3 linked regions of the Acuticoccus sediminis genome follow. The protein of the gene in region 3 interacts with the protein of the main gene of each other region in a pairwise test. Links are inferred from orthologs where the notes say so. Each region holds a gene or a part of one and is shown on either strand. Other genes may lie near its edges. The genes, in order: DLJ53_RS20670, DLJ53_RS02770 and DLJ53_RS14430.

What was found.
Region 1: the proteins of DLJ53_RS14430 (region 3) and DLJ53_RS20670 interact in binary tests that used the Escherichia coli proteins (3 or more experiments, as listed by UniProt). The link is inferred for Acuticoccus sediminis from one-to-one orthologs.
Region 2: the proteins of DLJ53_RS14430 (region 3) and DLJ53_RS02770 interact in binary tests that used the Escherichia coli proteins (3 or more experiments, as listed by UniProt). The link is inferred for Acuticoccus sediminis from one-to-one orthologs.

What each region holds. Positions count from the first base shown.
Region 1 is NZ_QHHQ01000004.1:560,026-566,628, forward strand. What follows is about bases 1,817-4,815. They hold DLJ53_RS20670 (two-component system sensor histidine kinase NtrB), read right to left. Parts: upstream 3,867-4,815; coding sequence 2,766-3,866; downstream 1,817-2,765. Other genes in these bases: ntrC (nitrogen regulation protein NR(I)), read right to left, coding at 1,817-2,769; dusB (tRNA dihydrouridine synthase DusB), read right to left, coding at 3,863-4,815. In the rest of the region: cysS (cysteine--tRNA ligase), read right to left, coding at 1-302; DLJ53_RS35295 (hypothetical protein), read left to right, coding at 521-667; DLJ53_RS20660 (YqaE/Pmp3 family membrane protein), read right to left, coding at 730-888; more of ntrC, read right to left, coding at 1,324-1,816; more of dusB, read right to left, coding at 4,816-4,861; DLJ53_RS20680 (bifunctional 2-C-methyl-D-erythritol 4-phosphate cytidylyltransferase/2-C-methyl-D-erythritol 2,4-cyclodiphosphate synthase), read left to right, coding at 5,198-6,349; DLJ53_RS20685 (CinA family protein), read left to right, coding at 6,346-6,603.
Region 2 is NZ_QHHQ01000001.1:635,283-642,240, forward strand. Bases 1,836-5,189 are described here. They hold DLJ53_RS02770 ([protein-PII] uridylyltransferase), read right to left. Parts: upstream 4,790-5,189; coding sequence 2,036-4,789; downstream 1,836-2,035. Other genes in these bases: murJ (murein biosynthesis integral membrane protein MurJ), read right to left, coding at 1,836-2,020; hemW (radical SAM family heme chaperone HemW), read right to left, coding at 4,786-5,189. Also shown: DLJ53_RS02760 (SRPBCC family protein), read left to right, coding at 1-429; more of murJ, read right to left, coding at 455-1,835; more of hemW, read right to left, coding at 5,190-5,988; rdgB (RdgB/HAM1 family non-canonical purine NTP pyrophosphatase), read right to left, coding at 6,303-6,944; rph (ribonuclease PH), read right to left, coding at 6,941-6,958.
Region 3 is NZ_QHHQ01000003.1:38,215-41,402, reverse strand. What follows is about bases 433-3,188. They hold DLJ53_RS14430 (P-II family nitrogen regulator), read left to right. Parts: upstream 433-1,519; coding sequence 1,520-1,858; downstream 1,859-3,188. Other genes in these bases: glnA (type I glutamate--ammonia ligase), read left to right, coding at 1,892-3,188; DLJ53_RS14435 (NAD(P)H-hydrate dehydratase), read right to left, coding at 433-1,306. In the rest of the region: more of DLJ53_RS14435, read right to left, coding at 1-432. UniProt on the Escherichia coli protein: P-II indirectly controls the transcription of the glutamine synthetase gene (glnA). P-II prevents NR-II-catalyzed conversion of NR-I to NR-I-phosphate, the transcriptional activator of GlnA. When P-II is uridylylated to P-II-UMP, these events are reversed.

The sequences.
Region 1 (6,603 bases), on a different replicon or contig from region 3:
TGGAAGTCGGCGAGGGTCGCCTCGGTGAGGTCGCGGATGGAGATGCCGCGCTCGGCGGCGCGCGCGTTGATCTTGTCGTCGACGTCGGTGACGTTGCGCACGTAGGTGACGTGGCCGTCGCCGTAGCGCGCGCGCAGCAGGCGGAAGAGCACGTCGAAGACGATGATGGGGCGCGCGTTGCCGATGTGGGCGAAGTCGTAGACCGTCGGACCACACACATAGAGACGCACGTTCCGGGGGTCGCGCGGGACGAACGGAGCCTTGCGGCGGGTGCGTGTGTCGTAGAGGACAATGTCGGTCATGTGGCGCGGTTATCCCGGCCACGGGCGGCGTGCAACATATTGTTTACGCCAACTTCGCGCGATTGTGGCGATACCGTGAGGATGACGTTCACCCGATTGCCCGTAAAGCCAATCACGCGTAATACGCAAGAAACGGCCCGTTACACGGCTTGATTGACCAGCTGTGTAGCAACATCTTAAAATTGAGGGCAGCCGAGATGGGAAAGTGTGTAAGCGCGATGGCCGCGTTCGCGGTTCTGATCGTGATGATCGTCGGGCCGCTTTATGCCGCGGTGAGCGGCTCTCATTCGTTCTCTGACGGAAGCCGCTGCACGATGGGCCAGATCGGCTGTGATACGCCGGAACGCGAGTCGTTTCCGAGCTGAAGACAGCGCTTCGGGGCCGGTGACGGCCCCGAGAGCGACGCGATACTGATGCGATATTCAGGTTACCTGCGGGCGATGACCCACACCGCGTGAATGATGCCGGGGATGTATCCGAGCAGGGTCAGGAGGATGTTCAGCCAGAACTGAAGTCCCAATCCGACCTGCAGGAAGACACCGAGCGGCGGCAGCAAGATAGCCAGCAATACGCGAACGACGTCCATGGTTGCACTCCTGTAGCTCTCTGCGAACAGAACGATCCAACCGCCGAAAAGATCCGTAAAACCTGCGACTTTTTGCGTAGCTGGTAGCGCCGCGCCTCCGGCCGCCCGCTTTCGGCGCCCGCCATGGCCCCCGACGGGGCGTCGGCTGACACGCGCCCGCGCCGTCGATCCGCCTCCCCCATCCAGTCCCGGCCCCACCCCGCCACCCGTCTCGGGACGCTCGCGCGGGCATGCGGCGTATGGGCGGGAGCGCAGGATCCGGTGCCCGCGCGCTGGACCGACCGGGGCCCGGAATGGAAATGGGGCAGCCATCAAGGTGCTGCCCCATTCCCTCGCCAAGTATTAAATCTTCGTAACCGGCGGGGCCGGCCTTCGGCACTTCGCAGCAGCGTCCGGCGGCAGTTCGATGCCGGTCGCCGCGCGCGGCCCGACCCGTCAGCGGACGGGGCGGATCATCCTCACGTCGAGGTCGCGGATCTTCTTGCGCAGCGTGTTGCGGTTCACGCCGAGGAGCTCCGCCGCCTTGATCTGGTTGCCCCGCGTCGCCGCGAGCGCGGCCGAGACCAGCGGATACTCCACGTCGCGCATGATGCGGTGGTAGAGCCCCGGCGGCGGCAGCGAGGCGCCGAACTCGGCGAAGTAGTCGTTGAGGTGCCGCTCCACCGACTCCTGCAGCGTCTCGGCCTGCGCCGGTCCGCTGCTGGCGGGCTGGGCGGGCGTCGACTGGTCGTCGAGCTCGTGCTCGATGTGGGCCCGCGTGATCACGTCCTCGGGGTAGAGGGCCGCGAGGCGGCGGATCAGGTTCTCCAGCTCGCGCACGTTGCCCGACCACCGGTGCGCCTGCAGCGCCGCCACGGCGTCGTTGTCGAGCCGCTTGGCGGGAAGCCCCTCCGACTCGCACTGCGTGAAGAAGTGCCGCGCGAGGTCGGCGATGTCCTCCTTGCGCTCGCGCAGGGGCGGCAGGCGCAGCGGCACGACGTTGAGGCGGAAGTAGAGGTCCTCGCGGAAGAGGCCCTGGCTGATCCACTGGCGCAGGTCGCGGTTGGTGGCCGCCACGATGCGCACGTTGGTGCGGATCGGCGAGCGGCCGCCGACGGTGGTGTACTCGCCCTCCTGCAGGACGCGCAGGAGGCGGGTCTGCGCCTCCATCGGCATGTCGCCGATCTCGTCCAGGAAGAGCGTGCCCCCCTCTGCCTGCTCGAACCGGCCGGGGTGGCGCGAGGTGGCGCCGGTGAAGGCGCCCTTCTCGTAGCCGAAGAGCTCCGCCTCGATCAGCTCCTTCGGGATCGCCGCCATGTTGATCGCGACGAAGGGGCCCTTGCGGCGCTTGCCGTAGTCGTGGAGCGCGCGCGCGACCAGCTCCTTGCCGGTGCCGGACTCGCCGTGGATCAGCACGGTGAGGTCGGTCTGCATCAGCCGGGCGAGGACGCGGTAGATGTCCTGCATCGCCGCCGAGCGGCCGACGAGGGGCATCGGCTCGCCCTCGGCGTGGTTGACCCGCTCCGGCGGCTTGCCCCGCGGCTCGTTCAGCGCGCGGCCGACGACGTTGATCAGCTCCTTCAGGTCGAAGGGCTTGGGCAGGTACTCGTAGGCGCCGCGCTCGGAGGCGCGGATCGCGGTCATGAACGTGTTCTGCGCCGAGATCACGACCACCGGCAGGTCCGGACGGCGCTTCTTCACCCGGGGCAGGAGCTCGAACGCATTCTCGTCCGGCATGATGACGTCGGTGATGACGAGGTCGCCGTCGCCTTGGTCGATCCAATTCCAGAGAGTCGCCGCGTTCGAGGTGCAGCGGACGTCGAAGCCCGCCCGCGACAGGGCCTGATTGAGAACCGTGCGGATCGCCCCATCGTCGTCCGCGACCAGGATCGTGCCACTCATGGGGTCACTCTCTCACTTCCTTCATATGCGGGCATCAGGATGCGCACCGTGGTACCGGCGTTCGAATCGATCTCGATGACGCCGCCATGGTCGCCGACGATCTTGGCCACCAGCGCGAGGCCGAGGCCCGTGCCGTTGGTCTTCGTCGTCACGAAAGGTTCGAAGAGATGCGGGACCAGGTCCTCCGGGACACCGGGCCCGTTGTCCTTGACGCAGAACTCCAGCGGCAGGGATACCTTGTGCGGCGAGCCGGGAGCGGCGACGCGCATCCCCGGCCTGAACGCCGTCGTGAGCGTGATGATGCCACCCTCCTGATCGGACAGCGCCTCGGCCGCGTTCTTCACCAGGTTGAGGAACACCTGGATGAGCTGGTCGTGGTTCGCATTGACCGGCGGCAGCGACGGGTCGTACGCCTTGCGGATCTCGAGGTGGCTGGCGAACCCGGACGCCGCGAGGCGCTCGACGTGGTCCAGCACGGTGTGGATGTTGACCGGGGCGCGCTGCACGGGACGCGCGTCGCCGAACACCTCCATGCGGTCGACGAGCTTGACGATCCGGTCGGTCTCGGCGGTGATCAGCCGGGCGAGCGCGCGGTCGTCCTCGTCGAGGGTCGGCTCGATCAGCTGCGCCGCGCCGCGGATGCCGGACAGCGGGTTGCGGATCTCGTGCGCCAGCATCGCCGCGAGGCCCGTCACGGAGCGCGCGGCGGCCCGCGAGGTCAGCGCGCGGTCGATCTTGTCGGCCATCGACGGCCGGTCGAGCGTCAGGACAACCATCTGCGGGTCTTCGGGGAGCGGCATCGCGTGGATGTCCACCACCTGGCCCTGCCCTAGACGGGGCGAGGAGAGGTCGACCCGGTACTCGACGAGCCCGGCGCCCGCCTGCCGCACCTTCGCGGGCAGCGACAGCAGCGGGCTGCCGAACGGCACGAACCGGTCGAGCGGCTTCTTCTGCAGGTGCGCCATCGAGGCGCCGAAGAAGGCCTCCGCGGCGTCGTTGGCGGAGATGATCTCGTCGTCCGGCCCCAGCACGACGATGGCGTGCGGGAGCGCGTTGAGGATGGCCGACGGCGTTACGCGGCGAGCGGCGGCGGTCATGCGGCGGCCTTCAGGGTTGCGCCGTCGGCCGCTGCGAACAGCGCATCGATGGCTCGGAGGGCCTCGGCAGGCGCCTCCGCGGTGAGTGCGGCTTTGCGCAGCGCGGCGGGCGCTGCGACATGGTCGGCGTAGGCGGCGGTGTGCTTGCGCATCAGGCGAAGGCCCAGCGCCGGGCCGGCATGCTCGAGGAGCAGTTCGGCATGTTCGCGCGCCAGCGCGCCGATCTCGCCGGCGGACCGCGGCACGGCGGGCCGGCGGCGCCCGTCGAGGTCGGCGCTGACGACACCCGGGAGCCACGGCGCCCCGAGCGCGGCCCGGCCGATCATCACCATGTCCGCCCCGCTCGCGGCCAGCGCGGCCCGGGCGGTCGGCGTGTCGACGATGTCGCCGTTGGCGGTGAGCGGCACCGTCACAGCCTCGCGTGTCGCACGGATCGCCCGCCAGTCGGCGGTGCCCGTGTAGCGCTGGCAGCGGGTGCGGCCGTGGACGGTGATCGCCACGGCGCCCGCGTCGACGGCGCGGCGGGCAAGCTCCGGCGCGCTCAGCGTGACGCGGTCATAGCCGAGGCGCATCTTCACCGTGACCGGGACGCTGACCGCGGACACCGTCGCCGCGACGAGGCTCGCGGCGTGCACCGGGTCCCGCATCAGCGCCGAGCCGGCCCAGCCGCCGACGACGCGCTTGGCGGGACATCCCATGTTGATGTCGATGATGTGGGCACCGGCCGCCTCGGCGATCCGCGCGGCCTCGGCGAGATCGTGCGGCCGGCAGCCGGCGAGTTGTACACAGTGAACATCGAGACCGCGGCCTTCGAGTTTCAGCCGCGTCTCCGCTTCGCGGGCGACCAGGCGGTCGCTCGCCACCATCTCGCTGATGACAAGTCCGGCACCGTAGCGGGCGGCGAGCTGGCGAAATGGCCAGTCGCTGACACCCGACATCGGCGCCAGCGTCGCGCGTCCCGCGAGGGTAACGTTGCCGACGGCACACTCATTCATATTTGGTTGGGCACCTCTGCGGCCTCACGGTGCTCATCTTTTGACCATGACACCAAAGTTGGCAAGTCCGTGTTGAACCGTTGAGGGGAAAACCTGTTTCGAGACCGATGAGCGGATCCCTTGTGCAGCGTCTGCCTGAAACGCCGCCGCCGTGCACCGCCGCCATCTGCCCGCATCCTCCGCACTGTCCGCGACGGCGCATCGGATTGCCCAACGGGGCGCCATATCTAAGGTCGCAAAATGGTCTTGGGTACCCACCCTGCGTCGCTCCCCACCGCTGATCTGGCCCGCGCGTGGCGGATGGCGCGTCGTCGCGGGGCGGGCTATGACGCCGCCATGATGCCCATCGACGCGATCATCGTTGCAGCCGGCCGCGGCACCCGCCTCGGCGGGGCGCTTCCCAAGCAGTACCTGCCCCTTGGGTCACGCACGATCGTCGCCCGCGCCGTCGACGCCTTTTTGGACCATCCGGTCATCCGGGACGTCGTCGTCGTGATCGCCGAGGGCGACGAGGAGCGGCTCGGGGCGGCGCTCGCCGACCGGCCGCGTGCCGTCCGGGTCGTCCATGGCGGCGAGACGCGGCAGGCCTCCGTCGCGAGGGGCCTCGACGCCCTCCCCGCTGCCGATCCCGCCGCCGGAGTGATGGTCCACGACGCCGCGAGGCCGTTCGTCTCGGCCGCCGTCATCGACCGCGTGGCGGCGGCGCTCGCGCAGTCGGCCGCCGTCATCCCGGCGGTCCCCGTCGCGGACACGCTGAAGCGCGTGGACGGCTCGGAGGTTGTCGCCACCGTCGACCGCAGCGCCCTCGTCCAGGTGCAGACCCCGCAGGGTTTCCACGTCGCGGCCCTGCGCGCCGCCCACGCCGCCGCGCGGGAGAGCGCCACCGACGATGCCGGCCTCGTCGAAGCCCAGGGAGGCCGCGTGACCACCGTTCCCGGCGAACGCACCAACTTCAAGATCACCACCGAGGATGACCTCGCCGTCGCCAGGGCGAGCCTCCTCGAGGTGCCGGTCGTCGGCCACGGCTTCGACGTCCACCGCCTCGAGAAGGGCGGGCCGATGATCATCGGCGGCCTCGTCCTCGACGTTCCCATGCGCCTGCAGGGCCATTCGGACGCCGACGTCGCCCTGCACGCGATCACCGACGCCCTCTTCGGCGCCATCGGCGACGGCGACATCGGCCACCACTTCCCGCCCAGCGACGAGGCCTGGCGCGGGGCGGCGTCGGACCGGTTCCTCGCCTACGCCGCCGACCGCGTGCGCAAGGCGGGCGGGCGGATCGTCCATATCGACCTCACAATCATGTGCGAACGACCCAAGATCGGTCCGGTTCGCGAGGCGATGCGGGCGCGGATCGCCGAGATCGTCGCCGTCCCCGTGACCGCCGTGTCAGTGAAGGCGACGACCACGGAGCGGCTCGGCTTCACCGGGCGCGGCGAAGGCATCGCCGCGCAGGCGACCGCCACAGTGCTGAGGAGCATGGAATGATCGACGACGACATCCGCGAGCGCGCCGAGGCCCTCCTGACCGCAGCGCGCGAGGCCGGCGTCATGGTGGTCACGTGCGAATCGTGCACCGGCGGGCTGATCTCCGGCTCCCTCACCGCCATTGCCGGCTCGTCGGACGTGGTCGAGGGCGGCTTCGTCACCTACTCCAACAGCGCCAAGATCCGCCTCGGCGTGCCCGAATCGCTGATCGAGGCGCACGGCGCCGTCAGCGAGGAGGTCGCCCGCGCCATGGCC
Region 2 (6,958 bases), on a different replicon or contig from region 3:
TACCTGACGAAGAGCGAGCTGCGCCGCCAGTGGCTCGCGGCCGGCGACATGACCCTCGCCGAAGGGGCGCCGTTCGAGTTCGTCTGGCGCAACGACACGCTGACGGAGCAGCCCGGCCGACGCCCGGCGGGGGCCGACGAGGAGCACCGCCTCGAGAGCCGGATCCTGGAGGTCGACCCGCCGTGCAAGCTGGTGTTCACGTGGATGCAGGGCGACGTCACCTTTGCGCTGGAGCCGAAGGGCGAGCGGGTCCTCCTGACGGTGATCCATCGCCGGGTCAGCGACCGGGAGAACCTCACCAAGGTGGGTGCCGGCTGGCACACGCACCTCGACATCCTGGTGGCCAAGCTCACCGGCGAGACGCCGGCGCCGTTCTGGGACACCTGGCCGGGCCTGCGCGACGAGTACGAGAAGCGCATCCCGGCCTGACCAGCGATCCAGTGCGGGCGTGCCGTCAGCTTCGGCGGAACGCCCGCAGGATGTCCCTCACGCCCATCGCTCCCGACGCCTCGCACACCATCGCGAACACGGCGGCGGAGCCCCCCACCAGGATGAGAAGGGCGAGGGCCGCCGACATCGTGTCGGAGGCGAAGAACCAGGCATCCAGCCCCTTGGCGATGATGGTCGCGACGATCATCAGGGCGAACGCGGCGGCGAGGAAGCCGAGCGTGCGCCAGGCGAGCGTTGCGTCCGCCCGGAAGTCGCCCCGCCGCACCAGTCCGACGAAGAGCAGCACCGCGTTGATCCATCCCGCGAGGCTCGTCGCCGCGGCGATGCCCACATGCGGCAGACCCTGCGGCGCGAGCAGCATCGCGAAGCCGATCGAGCCGGCGACGTTCACGACCATCGAGATGCCGGCGAAGATCATCGGCGTCACGGTGTCCTCCCGGGCGAAGTAGCTCGGCGAGAACACCTTGATGAGCACGAACGCGGGAAGGCCGAAGCCGTACGCGGAAAGGGCGGCCGCCGTCATCGCCGCGTCGTCGCGTCCGTAGGCGCCACGCTCGAACAGCGTGACCACGATCTCGAACGGGACGACGATCAGCGCGGCCGCGGCGGGGAGGGTCAGCATCAGCGCGAACTCGAGCGCGCGGTTCTGCGTCCAGAGCGCCCCGCCGACGTCGCCCTTGGAGAGGCGGCGCGACAGGTCCGGCAGCAACGCCACGCCGATCGCGACGCCGACGATGCCGAGGGGAAGCTGGTACAGCCGGTCGGCGTAGTAGAGGTGCGAGACCGCGCCCGGCCAGAACGAGGCGACGATGGTACCCGCGACGATGTTGATCTGAGTGATGCCGCCCGCAGCGACGCCGGGGATGCCGAGCTTCACGAGGCGCTTGATGCGCGGCGATGCCCTGGGGCGGGAGAGGCGTAGACGCATCCCCGTCCGCCGCACCGCGACGTAGAGGGCGAGCGCCTGGACGATGCCCGCGACGAACACGCCGCCCGACAGCACCAGCGCGGACGTCTCCGGGTCGAGGCCGAGGTAGAGCGCGGCCGTCAGCGTCGCGATGAGGACCACGTTGAGGAGGACCGGCGCGAAGGCGGCCATCGCGAAGTGGTTCAGCGTGTTCAGGATGCCGGAGAAGAACGCCACCAGCGACATCATCGCGAGGTAGGGCAGGCAGATCCGCGTGTAGAGCGTCGTGATCTGTATGCCGTCGTCCTGCGCGAAGCCCGGCGCGAGCGCCCAGATCAGGATCGGCGTGAAGATCTCCGCGGCGGCGGTGAACGCCAGGAGCGTCACCAGCAGCCAGGACAGGACGGAGGAGGCGAAGGCCTCGCCCCCTTCCGGGCCGTCCTCGTTGCGCGTTCGGGCGAACAGCGGCACGAACGCGGAGTTGAACGCCCCTTCCGCGAACAGGCGGCGGAAGAGGTTCGGCAGCTTGAACGCCACGAAGAAGGCGTCGGCGATCGGGCCGGCACCGAGCGCTGCCGCGATGAGAATATCGCGGCCAAACCCCAGAAGGCGCGACGCGAGGGTGTAGCCACCGACGGTCGCGAAATTTCTGAGGAGCTGCATAGAGGGTATCCTCCTTCAGGCCGCGGTGAGTGCGGCGGAGAACGGCGAGTTGTCGTAAGCCTGGCGCACGTCCTCGACGATCCGTGCGCGCAGTTCCGGGTCGGTGACCTGGCCGCCTTCCGGGCCGGTCACGTAGAAGACGTCGACGACGCGCTCGCCGAAGGTGGCGAGCTGGGCCGAGCGGACGTTGAGGTTCAGCGCCAGGAGAGCGTCGGCGAGGTCGCGGAAGAGGCCCGGCCGGTCGAGGCCGGAGACCTCGATTGCGGTATAGCCCTTCGACCAGTCGTTGGCGACGATGACGTCCGTCGGGTGGTGGAACGCCTTCTGCCGGACCTGGCGCAGCGGACGGTCGCTCGGGCGCGGCACCGGTGCGCGGCCCGACAGCGCGTCGCGCACGAGCTGGCTGATACGGTCCGCACGCGCCGTCTCGTCGGAGGGATCGTCCGACATCGGGCGGATGTGGAAGACGTCGAGCGCCATCGCGTCGTTGGTGGTGAAGATCTCCGCCGACCGGACCGACGCCTGGACCGCCGCGCAGGCGGAGGCGACCACCGTGAGGAGGTTCGGGTAGTCCGGCGACAGCAGCGTGAGCTCGGTCGTCGTCGAGTCGATGACGCGGCAGCCGATGGTGACGTCGTCCGGCTTGGTCTTGGCCCAGAGCCTGGCGTGGTAGAGCGCGTCGTCCGCGCTGACCCGGATCCAGTAGGGGCCGGCGTGCATCTGCAGCCACTCGTCGCGCTGCGCCGGGGTGAGGATGCCGGCGGCCTTCTCGGCGAAGGCGTCCTTGGAGGCGGCGATCTTCGCCTCCCGCGGGCGGCGGGTGTGGCGCGCGGCGATCACCGACTCGGTCTCGTCGAACAGCGTGTGCAGCAGCGTCGACTTCCACCCGTTCCACACGTTCGGCCCGACGGCGGCGATGTCCGCCTCGGTCAGCACCTCGAGCAGCTTCAGCCGCTCGAAGCTCTGCACCTTGGCGGCGAAGTCCTCGATCGTCTTGGAGTCGGAGAGGTCGCGCGACTGGCCGGTGATCGACATCGTCAGATGCTCCTCGATCAGCCAGGCGACGAGCTCGGTCTCGGCCGCGCTGAGGCCGAAGCGGGGGCCGAGGCGGCGGGCGATGCGGGCGCCCTCGACGGAGTGGTCCTTCGGCCGCCCCTTGGCGATGTCGTGCAGGAACACGGCGATGTAGAGGGCGCGGCGGTTGTGCACGGTCGAGATCAGGTGGGAGGCGAGCGGGTGGTCCTGCTCCATCCGGCCGCGCTCGATCCGCGACAGCAGGCCGACCGTGCGGATGAGATGCTCGTCCACCGTGTACGAGTGGTACATGTTGAACTGCATCATCGCGACGACCTTGCCGAAGTCCGGCACGAAGGCGCCGAGGACGCCGGTCTCGTTCATGAGGCGCAGCAGGGTCTCGGGGTCCTGCGAGTCGCACAGGAGGTCGACGAAGATGCGGTTCGCCTCCTCGTTCATCCGCACGTCCGCGTTGATGAGCTTCAGCGAGCGGCGCATCTGGAACAGCAGGTCCGGATGGAGGCGCAGGTTGTGCGCGTCGGCGATCGCGAAGACGCGCAGCATGTTGACCGGGTCCTGCGTGAACGCGTTCGGGTTCGAGAGGACGACGCGGTCGTGCTCGGCCGCGAAGTTCTCGTCGAGGATGCGGGTGGAGGCACCCGTCAGCGAGCGCATCATCCGCGACAGGCCCATCGGCTGCACGGCATGCTGCGCCTCGAGGCCCGCACACAGGATGCGCGTCAGGTCGCCGACGTCCTTCGCGACGAGGAAGTAGTGCTTCATGAAGCGCTCGACGTCCGAGAGGCCCGGGCGCGGCGAGTAGCCGAGGCGCTGGGCGATCTCGCGCTGCAGGTCGAACGTCAGCCGCTCCTCGGCGCGGCCGGTGAGGAAGTGCAGGTGGCAGCGGACCGACCACAGGAAGTCGTCGCACTTGCGGAAAAGGCGGTAGTCCTTGGCCGAGAAGACGCCCTTGCCGACGAGCTCGGCCTCGGAGCGCACGCGGTAGAAGTACTTTGCGATCCAGAAGAGGGTCTGGAGGTCGCGCAGCCCGCCCTTGCCCTCCTTCACGTTGGGCTCGACGAGGTAGCGCGTCTGCCCCTGCCGGCGGTGCCGCTCGTCCCGCTCGGCGAGCTTGGCGGCGATGAACTTCTTGCCGGTGCCGCGCACGACGGCCTGATCGAACCGCTGGTAGAGCTGCTCGGCGAGGTTCTCGTCACCCTCGATGAGGCGGCACTCGAGGAGCGCGGTGCGGATCGTCACGTCGCCTCGCGCGAGCTTGATGCACTCGTCGATGGAGCGGGCCGCGTGCCCGACCTTCAGGCCGAGGTCCCACATCATGTAGAGCATCGTCTCGACCATGGACTCGGTCCACGGCGTCGGCCGGTAGGGGTAGAGGAACAGGAGGTCGATGTCCGACCCCGGCGCGAGCAGTCCGCGCCCGTAGCCGCCCGTCGCGATGACGGCCAGCTTCTCGGCGACCGACCGGTTGGCGGTCGGGTACACATGCTCGGCGGTGAAGCGGTAGAACGCCTGGATGACCGCGTCCTGGCCGTTGGCGAGAACCTTGGCGGCCTTCACGCCCGACTTCGTCGTCTCCAGCGCGTCCGAGCACGCCTTCAGCGCCTCGGCCCGTGCCTCCTTGAGGCGGGACAGGATCCCCGGGCGGGCGCGGCTGAAGTTTTCCCCGCTGTCGAGAAAGATGCGTTCGAGATCGGCGGCCAACGCTTCGGGTGTGGGGGGCACGGCTGCGATCATTGGGCAAGCTCCCGGACGACGGCGTTGGTGAGGAGGCGCGCGGTATCCGGTACGATGATGCGCCGGCCCTGGCGCGCGAGAAAGCCGCCCGCCACCAGCGCGTCGACGCGCTCCTCCGGCAGCGGTGCGCCGGAGCGGCGGGCGTAGGCGTCGAGATCCATCCCCTCGGAAAGGCGCAGCGCCATGAGCAGGTATTCGTCCGCCCGCGCGTCGGCGTCCAGGCCCTCCCGCTCGGCGAGGCCGTGGCCGTCCGCCTCGACGGCGGCGAGCCAGGTCTCCGGATGGCGGTGGGTGGAGGTGGCGGTGCGGGTGCCGGCGATGTCGATCCGGCCGTGCGCGCCGGGGCCGATCCCGACGTAGGTTCCGCCGCGCCAGTAGACCAGGTTGTGCTTCGCCTCGCCGCCGGGACGGGCGTGGTTGGAGATCTCGTAGCGGGTGAAGCCGGCGGCCCGCGTCATCTCGCCGGTCAGCTCGAAGAGGTCGGCGGCGGCGTCGTCCTCCGGAACGATCAGCTTGCCGGCCTCGGCGAGGTCGAAGAAGCGCGTGCCGGGCTCGATGGTGAGCTGGTAGAGCGAGAGGTGGTCGCCGGCGAGGTCCAGCATCTCGGAGAGCTCGTCCGCCCAGGCCGCCGTCGTCTGCTTCGGACGGGCGTAGATGAGGTCGGCCGAGACGTGCGGGAAGATCCGCTTCGCGAGGGCGAGCGCGGCGCGTGCGGTGGCGGCGTCGTGCAGGCGGCCGAGCGACGCAAGCTCCGCGTCAGACAGCGACTGTACCCCGAGCGAGACGCGGTTGACGCCGGCGGCCCGGTACTCCTCGAAGCGCGCCTGCTCGACCGAGGTGGGGTTGGCTTCCAGCGTGATCTCGGCGTCGGACGGGAGGCCGAGGCTCGTGTCGATGGCACAGAGGACGGCCTCGACGGTGGACGGCTCCATCAGCGACGGGGTGCCGCCGCCGAAGAAGACGGACAGCGGGCGCCGCGCGCCGGTCCAGGCGGCGAACGTCTCGATTTCCCGCGCCATCGCGGCGGCGAAGCGGGACTGGTCCACCGGCTTGTGTCGCACGTGGCTGTTGAAGTCGCAGTAAGGGCACTTGGCCTGGCAGAACGGCCAATGCACATAGACCGCGAAGCCGCCATCGACCGTGGTACGGTCGTCGTCGCGCACTGGTGACTCAACGTGTGCGGCATTCATCGGGCACATGTTCCTTCCTACGGCGTGTCGTGGTTCGAAAGAAGCACGCTGCGCTGGACCGAGGCGGACGAGGCTCTCGGTTGTCGGTCAGTGTGACCGGAACGCCGCTGTTCTTCCCGTACGTATCGCTTGCAGTCGCGGAACCGGACCGTCGCCGCATGGCCGGGTGTCCGCGCCAAGCCGGCATCGTACCAGCCACTTAGGGATTTCGGCACCCCGCCCACAGGTCGCGCCGCGCGCGCCGCGGCACCCGGCCGCACGCATCCGGCGCGGCCGCCCGGCCGAGGCCGGGCATCCGCGCCGTCATGCGCAGGGGTCGGTGGTCAGGAGGGGTCCGCCACTCCGAGCTTGCCCATGAATGTGGCGACGGCACGGGCCCGATGCGAGAGGGGCGACGGCCCGCCGTGCTTTTCCTCGGCGTCCATCTCGCCGAAGGTGCGCCCGTCCCCGTCGTCGGGCACGAACAGGGGGTCGTAGCCGAAGCCGTTGGCACCGCGCGGCGCGGCGGCGAGGATCCCCTCGCAGCGCCCCTCGACGAAGGTCGTCGGGCGGTCGGGGAGCGACAGCGCCAGGACCGCGACGAACGCGCCGCGACGCCGCTCCGCCGCCGTGGCGCCGGCGGCCTCGAGGCCGTCCAGCACGCGCTGCATGGCGTGGCCGAAGTCCTTGCCGGGACCGGCCCAGCGGGCCGAGTAGATCCCCGGGTCGCCGCCGAGCGCGTCGACGGTGAGGCCGGAGTCGTCGGCGAGGGCGGGAAGCCCCGTCGCCGCCGTCGCCGCTTCCGCCTTCAGCGCGGCGTTGGCCTCGAAGGTGGTCCCGGTCTCGTCCGGCTCCGGCAGGCCGAGCGCGCCGGCGGACACCACCTCGATGCCGAGCGGCGCCAGCAGCGTGTTGAACTCGGCGAGCTTGCCCTTGTTGTGGCTCGCGAGGACGAGGCGGGGGCCGATGTCGTCCAGCAGGCTCATGCCACGGTGAGCTT
Region 3 (3,188 bases):
GGGCGATGAACGCGGTGATCATCCCGGCAAGGACGTCGCCCGCCCCGGCCGTCGCGAGCCACGGCGGGGCGTTCTCGGTGATCGCAGCCCGGCCGTCGGGCGCCGCGATCACCGTGTCGGGCCCCTTCAGGACCACGACCGCGCCGACATCGACCGCCGCCCGCCGCGCCGCCTCGAGCCGCCCCGCCTCGTCGACGAGGCCCTTGCCGAAGACGCGGGAAAACTCGCCGGCGTGCGGCGTCAGCACCGCCCCCTTCGGGCCGATCGCCGCGGCAAGTCCGGCGGCGTCGCCGGCGAAGGCGCTGAGGCCCCCCGCGTCGATGACGGTGGACGCCCCGGAGGCGCACGCGGCCCTGACCTTGGCGCGGGTCTCGTCGTCCGCCGGCAGGCCCGGGCCGAGGCAGACGACGTTGCGGCGCGGATCGGCAAGCGCCTCGGCGATCCCCTCCGCCCCGTCGGCCCGCACCAGCATCACCGCCGTCAGGTGGTTGGCGTTGACGAGGAGCGCCTCGCTCGGCGAGGCGACGGTGACGAGCCCCGCCCCCGTCCTCAGCGCCGCGCCGGCGGCCATGCGCGCTGCCCCGGTCGCCGTCATCGGCCCGGAGACGACGACGGCATGGCCGCGGTCGTACTTGTGGCCGGCCAGCGCCAGCATCGGCCGCGCGTCCCGCCACAGGGCCGGCGTGTTGACGAAGGTTTGACACAGGGCCGAGCCGACCGCCGTGTCCGACATCCCGAGGTCGGCCACGGTCACTTCGCCGCAGAAGTCGCGGCCCGGCAGGAGGAGGTGCCCGGGTCGGCGGCGCTGGAAGGTCACCGTGCGCCGCGCCTCGATGGCGATGCCCCGGACGAGGCCCGTCGCGCCGTCGACGCCGCTCGGCATGTCGATCGCGACCACCTCGCGGTGCCGACGGTTCAGCCGGGCGATGACGTCGGCGAAGACGCCCGTCACGTCACGCGCCAGCCCGCCTCCGAAGAGCCCGTCGACGATGACTTCGGCACGGTCGAGGAATTCATCTTCCGCGCCGACCTCCGGACCTGTATAGGCGGCGCGCGCCTCCGCCGCGGCGCCGGTTCCCTGACCGCCCGACAGGTCGAGAAGCGAGACCGGATGCCCCGCCTCCAGGAGATGCCGCGCCGCCACGAACGCGTCGCCGCCATTGTTGCCGGGTCCGGCGAGGACCAGGATCGGCGCCCCGACGGGTGCCTGCCGAATGACCACGTCGGCGACGGCGCCTCCGGCGCGCTCCATCAACGTTTCGAATGGGATCCCCTCCGCCACGGCGGCCCGGTCGATCGCACTCATTTCGGTCGGCGTTGGAAGCTCAAAATCGGTAGAGATTCTCATTGATGCCCAAACGTTTAGCAGCTTGCTCGCAATATCAGCAGGACATTTGCCTGCCTTCGCGGCAAATGCTTGGAAATGAGCCAATCCGGCAGTGGTGAGCTTGGCATGGTCCCTGCATCATCGCGCCAGTCCAGCGGGCCGGGTCGTCCGTCCGCCGCTGAGCGGGGTGTCATGAAGAAGATCGAAGCCATTATTAAGCCGTTCAAGTTGGACGAGGTGAAGGAGGCGCTGCAAGAAGTCGGGCTCCAGGGCATCACGGTGCTTGAGGCGCGCGGGTTCGGCCGCCAGAAGGGGCATACCGAACTCTATCGCGGTGCCGAGTACGTCGTCGATTTCCTGCCTAAAGTGAAAATCGAGCTGATCGTTCCCGACAGCCTTCTTCCCGCCGCCGTCGACGCCATCCGCAACGCTGCCCAGACGGGCCGGATCGGCGACGGCAAGATCTTCGTCCTCCCCGTCGAGGACGCAATCCGCATCCGCACCGGTGAAATCGGTGAGGACGCCATCTAACCACAGAAGCGCAAGAGAGAGAGCCATACGCGAATGAGCACAGCGCAAGAAATCCTGAAGGATATCAAGGACAAGGACGTAAAGTTCGTCGACCTGCGCTTCACCGACCCGCGCGGCAAGCTGCAACACGTCACGATGGACACCTCCATCGTCGACGAGGACCTGTTCGCCGACGGCACGATGTTCGATGGCTCGTCCATCGCCGGCTGGAAGGCCATCAACGAGTCCGACATGATCCTCATGCCGGATCCGGAGACGGCCTACATCGACCCGTTCTTTGCGCAGACCACGATGGCTGTCGTTTGCGACATCCTCGAGCCTGGCACCGGCGAAGGCTACAACCGCGACCCCCGCTCCACGGCCAAGCGGGCCGAGGCGTACGTGAAGTCCGGCGGCTTCGGTGACACCATCACCATGGGCCCGGAAGCCGAGTTCTTCGTGTTCGACGACGTCCGCTTCAAGGCCGACCCGTACAACACCGGCTTCAAGCTCGACTCCACCGAGCTGCCGTCCAACATGGACACCGAGTACGAGACCGGGAACCTCGGCCACCGTCCGCGCACCAAGGGCGGCTACTTCCCCGTCCCGCCGATCGACTCCTGCCAGGACATGCGCTCCGAGATGCTCTCGGTCATGACCGAGATGGGCGTCGCCGTCGAGAAGCACCACCACGAGGTGGCCGCGGCCCAGCACGAGCTTGGTCTCAAGTTCGACACGCTGACCAAGATCGCCGACTCGATGCAGATCTATAAGTACGTCGTGCATCAGGTCGCGAACGCCTACGGCAAGACCGCCACGTTCATGCCGAAGCCCGTCTTCGGCGACAACGGCACCGGCATGCACGTCCACCAGTCCATCTGGAAGGACGGCAAGCCGATGTTCGCGGGCAACCTGTACGCGGACCTGTCGGAAGAGTGCCTCTTCTACATCGGCGGCATCCTGAAGCACGCCAAGGCCCTCAACGCCTTCACCAACCCGTCGACCAACTCCTACAAGCGTCTGGTCCCGGGCTACGAAGCGCCGGTTCTGCTCGCCTACTCGGCGCGTAACCGCTCGGCCTCCTGCCGCATCCCCATCTCGTCCTCGCCGAAGGGCAAGCGTCTCGAAGTGCGTTTCCCGGATCCGTCCGCGAACCCGTACCTCGCCTACGCCGCGATGTGCATGGCCGGCCTCGACGGCATCAAGAACCGCATCCATCCGGGCGAGCCGATGGACAAGGACCTCTACGACCTGCCGCCCGAGGAGCTCGCCGGCATCCCGACCGTCTGCGGTTCGCTGCGTGAGGCCCTCGCCTCGCTCGACGCCGGCCGTGACTTCCTGAAGGCCGGTG